One region of the Bacillus sp. ISL-77 genome, then DNA from elsewhere that is predicted to be linked to it. Evidence: riboswitches for the same ligand, from Rfam matches in the RefSeq annotation. Region 1 holds a riboswitch; the other holds the start of a gene.
The links. Region 1 has a riboswitch for lysine ahead of J7E77_RS02915 (amino acid permease). Riboswitches for the same ligand answer to the same signal wherever they lie in the genome.
Positions count from the first base shown of each region.

Region 1 (3,429 bases):
ATTTAGAAAATGAGGGATTGATTGTCAAAAACGTCATTACTACCTCTCCAAAAAAAGTGGAATATGAATTGACTCCAACTGGTAAAGAACTAGATGAGGTTATTCATGTGCTAATGAAATGGGTAAAAAAACGAGGGAAATCTCTGTGATTCACTGTCTCTATTTTAAATAAGGTTATGTTAAAGCTTATTGTTGATATTGGCACCCTGTTGACCTTCGTTCCAGGCGCGAAGACTCCTGCGGGAGGTTCCCCGGACCGCCCGCGAACCGCACGCACCTAGAACGGAAATCAACAGGCAGTTTAACAAAGCCTTAACTAAAAAAGGCTTGCATCTATTTGATAGATGCAAACCTTTTTTTATGGACTTGGCCGATGAAACAGCCCCATGACTTCAATTGTTTCGGTAATATTGACAAATGCTGATGGATCAACTTCTGAAATTAAGTTTTTAACTTCATTAAGTTCGTATCTAGAAATTACCGTTATCATTACGTTCCGTTGGTGATTAGAGTAGCCGCCAACCCCATCCATAATCGTCAAGCCTCGATACAAATTTGTCAGTAAATGATCTCTCATTTCTTCGCCCTTTTCTGTAATGATCATTAAAGTTAATTTAGCATGATCTGTATAAATTGCATCTACCACTTTACCTGTAACAAAAATGGAAACCAAGGTATAAAGAGCAGAATCCCAATCAAATAAAAATCCACTGATCAAGATGACGACTGCATTCATACCTGAAAGTAAAACACCAATCGGAAAATCCCTTTTTCTCGCGACAATCATGCCAATAATATCAAATCCCCCGGTCGATCCAGAACAGCGAAAAACTATTCCGACACCTAACCCGGTTAAAGCACCTCCGAAAATAGAAGAGAGAATCCTATCATCGGCAATGGCATGAACGGGAATTAAATAAAGGCCGATTGAAATAATTATTACAGCAAAGATGGAATTCACGATAAATCTTTTCCCTAACATTTTATAACCAATAATCAATAACGGAAAATTCAGCAGGAAATTTGCCACCCCTGTATTAACAGGCGAGATCATCCCTAAAATCATAGAAATTCCGCTCAATCCACTGCTTAATACTTCATGAGGGATTAAAAAAAGGTTAAAAGCAACCACAACAATTAGAGATCCCGAAATCATTCCAACAATCTGCATGGTAAAAATCCTCCTATGAAAAACAGGCAATTAATTCTATTTAAAAATAATACCGATTCTCTCTTTTAAAGTAAATTAAATAATTTATTAAAAAAAACTCAATTATCTGTCTATTCTAATTGATTGAATAAAGACTTCTCATTTCTGGAATAATATATTATTGACAATTATAAAATAATATTTATACTTTAGTAATATATTAACTATATATGATAAATCCTCATCAAAACCGATGAGGTAGAGGTCGCGGTTTTTATCAGTAAAGCGGACGAGATGAGAGAGACATCCCTGACTCCGTTTGAAAGGAAAAGCTGCCGAAGTGTGCTTTCATCTCTGAAAAAGCATGCTGGGGCTGTCTCCAAATAGGAACAGAACTGTCACGCTTAAACCTACCAGCTAAGCGTGTTGAGCTATCTTTCGGAAGGTATGATGCGGGGTATTTACAATGCCATCGATACTTCTTCGATGGCATTTTTTTATTCCAAACTCCTTCTCGAAAAAATTAGAAAAAGAGGAGTCAAGACAATGCAAACAGCAAGAGTATTAAAAGAGAGTGAATATACTAGTGACTTAACAATACAACAGGATCCAACGGAATTAAAACGAAGTTTAAAATCCCGTCACCTCACAATGATTTCCCTTGGCGGGACGATTGGCACTGGACTTTTTCTAGCTAGCGGCGGCGCTATCCATAGTGCGGGACCCGGCGGGGCAATCCTTTCCTACCTTGTTATTGGTATTATGGTTTACTTTTTGATGCAGGGCTTAGCAGAAATGGGTGCCTATATGCCAGTTGCCGGAAGCTTTAGTACGTATGCAACCAAATTTGTCGATCCTTCCCTTGGTTTTGCCCTAGGCTGGAACTATTGGTATAACTGGGCAATTACGATTGCTGCCGAATTAGCTGCTGTAACAATGATTATGAAATTCTGGTTTCCACATACGCCTTCATTCATTTGGAGCGGCATCTTTTTAGTAATCATGTTTCTATTAAACTATCTTTCTGTTAAAGGATTCGGAGAAGCAGAATATTGGTTTTCCTTAATTAAAGTTGTTACAGTTATTATTTTTATCGTTACTGGTACTTTAATGATCTTCGGCATCATGGGTAATGAAGCAATCGGCTTCAAAAACTTCACTGTTGGTGATGCTCCATTCCACGGCGGCTTTATGTCCATGCTGGGAATCTTTATGGCTGCAGGCTTCTCCTTCCAAGGAACAGAGCTTTTAGGTGTTGCTGCTGGTGAAACGGAGGATCCAAAGAAAGCTATTCCTCGTGCAGTGAAACAAGTTTTCTGGCGCATTTTATTATTCTATGTATTGGCTATACTAGTAATCGGACTGCTTATTCCATATACAAACGGGAATTTAGCAAATGGGGATATAACTGTTAGTCCATTTACGCTGGTTTTTCAAAAGGCAGGCATCGCTTTCGCCGCTTCAATCATGAATGCTGTTATTCTTACAGCTGTATTATCGGCAGGAAATTCAGGAATGTATGCATCCACTCGGATGCTTTGGGATTTGGCCCGTCAAGGCAAAGCACCGAAATTCCTTGGTAAATTAAACAAAAAAGGTGTTCCAGTCAATGCCTTAATTGCAACAACCTTAGTGGGGACACTCGCATTTCTTGCTTCCTTCTTTGGGGATGGAACGGTTTATGTATGGTTGTTAAACGCTTCTGGTATGTCCGGCTTTATCGCATGGCTCGGTATTGCAATATGTCATTATCGATTCCGTAAAGCATTTGTCGCCCAAGGTAAGGACCTTAGCTTGTTACCATATAAATCAAAATTCTTCCCTTTTGGTCCGCTCTTCGCGTTTGCCGTTTGTGGGTTTGTTGTCTTAGGACAAAATTATTCAGCATTCACGGGTGACCAAATCGATTGGAACGGTGTTTTTGTTTCATATATCGGACTGCCATTATTCCTTATTGTATGGCTAGGATATAAATTCACAAAGAAAACTAAGGTTATACCTTTAGAAAAGTGTGATTTAAGAAATTAGTTTGTTTAGAAAATAGCACGCGAAAATTTTCGCGTGCTATTTTCTTAATCCAATAAAAAAAACAGACTCAATTGAAGAGCCTGTTTTTAAGTATTACGCTTCCTTTTCCTCAGATGACCAAATGTATAAGTCTTCAATAGAGCAATTTAATTCTCTTGAAATTGTCATCGCAGTATTTAAGTTCATCACTTTTTTGGACAAGTAGTCGTTAAGCTGAGTTTGAGGAATACTTGTATTCCGTTCCAAACTTT
Region 1 is NZ_JAGGQY010000009.1:63,749-67,177, reverse strand. It holds gene J7E77_RS02930 (winged helix-turn-helix transcriptional regulator) at 1-149, shown strand, start outside; gene J7E77_RS02925 (YitT family protein) at 359-1,171, opposite strand; lysine riboswitch at 1,402-1,592, shown strand; gene J7E77_RS02915 (amino acid permease) at 1,697-3,178, shown strand; gene J7E77_RS02910 (helix-turn-helix domain-containing protein) at 3,272-3,429, opposite strand, start outside.

Region 2 (3,429 bases), on a different contig from region 1:
CTTTCGATTGGCCTTTATCGCCGCGGCAACCACCTGTTGAACCCGATTCACATTTGATGCAAAAGTAGAGATAAATATTTTCCCGTCAGCTTTCATGAAGGCCTCATCCAAATTGTCACCAATCATTTGCTCGGACGGTGTTAGCCCCTTACGCTCAGCATTGGTACTTTCAGATATTAAAACTAAGACACCTTGCTGACCGATATCGGCCATTTTATGAATATCTGAATGTTGATTATTCACAGGCGTTAAGTCAAACTTGAAATCCCCGGTATGAACGACATTACCCTCAGGTGTATGAAAGACAATACCGAGACAATCAGGAACACTATGACTTACTCTGAAAAAGGATACAGTGGTTTCTCCAAACTCAAGTTTTGAATTAGAATCAATCGTCATGAGTTTGGTGTTTCCATGGAGACGATGCTCATCAATCTTTAATTCAATTAGACCAAGTGTAAAATGGGTAGCGTAGATAGGGATATTCAATTTTCTTAAGATATAAGGAATACCGCCAATATGATCTTCGTGCCCATGGGTCACAATTAGAGCGCGGATTTTCTCCTGATTTTCTTCTAAGTAAGTAATATCGGGGATAATCAAATCAATTCCTAATAAACTTTCGTCTGGAAACTTACCACCGCAGTCAATAATAAAAATATCATCTGCGTACTGAACCACATACATATTTTTACCGATTTCATTTATGCCGCCTAAGGCGAAAATAGATAATTTATTATCATTAGTTCGCAAGTTAATATCCTCCTTATTCCAAGTAAATAAGAATAGTATGCCCTTTTGAATTTACTTTATCGGAAGCAGAGAGGTGAAACTTTTGTCGATCACAAAAAAACTGCCAAATACCCGGTTTTTTACGGAGTTTGGCAGCTATTTTTATCGGTATTTAGATTAATACTTTAACATTGCTCGCTGGTAGAACACCTTGTAGTGTTCTTTGCTCTTCGGTGGTTAACGGGAGCAATGGCAGGCGAAGACCTCCAACGTTCACTCCATTCATATTCAATGCGGCTTTTACCGGTGCTGGGTTTGGTGCCGCAAATAATGCTTTCATAATCGGGAGAAGACGGCGATGGGCACTAGCTGCATCTTGGACATTCCCATTTTTAAAATGATTAATCATTTCTTGTATTTCATTACCAATGACATGGGAAGCAACGGAAACCACTCCAGCTCCACCAATGGCTAAAACCGGTAATGCTAAGCCATCATCACCACTATAAAGGGTAAAATCACTTGGTGCTTGGCTAATAATTTCAGCCATAGCATCTAAGTTACCGCTTGCTTCTTTTAAGGCGACAATATTCTGAATCTGTGAAAGTCGAACAATGGTCTCTACCGACAGGTTGACCACACTTCGGCCGGGGATATTATAAAGCATAATCGGTAATGGTGTAGATTCAGCAATCGCTTTGAAGTGCTGATACATGCCTTCTTGGGATGGTTTGTTGTAATAAGGAGCAACAAGCATAATCCCATCGACTCCTGTTTCTTCAGCCAGCTTTGTTAAGCTGATGGAAGCTCTCGTGTTATTTGAGCCAGTTCCAGCGATAACCGGAACTCTTCCATTGACAGCGTCGACAACAAATTTAAATAAAGCGACTTTTTCTTCCGTTGTTAATGTAGGAGATTCTCCGGTTGTACCAGCAACTACGATTCCATCGGTACCATTTTCAATTAAATAATCAACAAGTGTTCTAGTCGCGTTAAAATCTACTTCACCATTTTGATCAAATGGTGTAACCATAGCGGTTAAAACTTGGCCAAAATTCATCATTTCTCACCCTTTAATTAAAATTTTTTTAAAATTTAGAGGTGGGTAAGGCCATTCATAATTTAACGCAAAAAAGCAACAGCGAGGGTTCGCTGTTGCAGTAGAAACATAAAAAAAATAAGTTCCCGTGCGTAAGATAGCCCTCCATATAGTTTCCTATATGACAGTTCTGTATTTTTTCAATAGCAGAACCAGCTTCAAGACCAATGAGATTCATTGAAGCTTCGGCAAATTCCCCTTTTTACAATCATCATTGGACCTCATTATCCTCATATTGTGTACTAATGGTCTTTGCGCCTCTATCCTCACTTCAAAAAACGTGAAGTAAGAAAATATTTAATTGATAGTAAATATATCAGAATATTCCCTTTGGTTCAAGGGCAATTGGAACTTTATTTGAAATTCACACTATATTTCTGCCGTTTCTAAACTCAGTTTATCCTTTTCAACTTCTAAGGCAGATACAATATAAGCAAAACCGTTCATAACAAAGTAAATAACATTAGATTGGACCCGTTCCTTTTCTCCCAAATAAGTATTTATGATAATACTGAAGGAAAAAAAGACAACAAATGATAATGCAATTTTATTAAAAATTATCATATCTACCGACCCCTTTAATTAGGATTGTTATGATTATCATATTTGCTATAAACCGGTTTTATGCGTGCCTTCGATCGGCCGGTTACCTGTAATCAATTTGGGTCGGGGGTTGGTCCAGTCATAATCGTCCTTCCTGAACGTTCTTTCTTGTCGTGCAGAAAGTAGTAAAGAATTGAGGTTGCCAGAGCGGCAATACCTAAGATTACATACAGGCTCCTAAAGCCGGTTAATGGAATAATGAATCCAAGGATATATGGACCGAATCCAAGTCCTGCATCAAGAAAGATAAAGAAGGTCGATGTCGCCAAACCCATCCGATGGGGAGGAGTTACTTTAACGGCCACTGCCTGGGTGCTTGACTGCATGTTACCGAAACCTAGGCCAATTAGAACACCTGCTACCAATAAAGTGATGCTAATACTTGCTGAACTTAATAGAAACAAGCCGGCTGCTAAGAGGACAAAGCCCGGATACATTATATAGTTTGCACCCTTCAGGTCCATTAAGCGGCCTGTGATCGGGCGTGATAACAATACTGCGATAGAATAGACTAGGAAGAAGAAACTCGCCGTACTAACTAAGTCGATTTCGATCGCATAGAAGTTAATAAAAGAAAGAACGCTGGAATAACAAAAAGCGACTACCAGTGTAATGACAGCGATGGGCAGTGCCTTTGGCTCAATATAGTTGGAAAGCTTAAATCCTTTTACTTCAGATGTTTTTACAGATACAACTAATGGAGGCGCATCGACGAAGAATGCAGTGATCAAACTAATTACCCCTAAAACAAGGGAGAATATAAAAATCATTTGGAAATCTGTATGTTGGGTCATATAAAGTCCGATGAATGGCCCGATAGCGGTAGCGAGTGTTGCACTCATGCTGAAGTAGCCAATCCCTTCCGCTTTTCGAGCAGCCGGGATAATCTGAGCCACAATCGTTCCAGTGGCTGTCCCGACCATTCCCCCTGCAATCCCATGGAGTAAGCGGGTAATAAGCAGGAAGGTAATCCCGAAGTTCACAAAATACAAAAG
Region 2 is NZ_JAGGQY010000070.1:89,486-92,914, reverse strand. It holds gene J7E77_RS25060 (ribonuclease J) at 1-687, opposite strand, end outside; gene dapA (4-hydroxy-tetrahydrodipicolinate synthase) at 905-1,792, opposite strand; lysine riboswitch at 1,922-2,102, opposite strand; gene J7E77_RS25050 (hypothetical protein) at 2,201-2,395, opposite strand; gene J7E77_RS25045 (MFS transporter) at 2,488-3,429, opposite strand, start outside.
Region 2: it holds a riboswitch for lysine, as region 1 does, so the genes downstream of both, dapA (4-hydroxy-tetrahydrodipicolinate synthase) here and J7E77_RS02915 (amino acid permease) in region 1, are expected to answer to the same signal.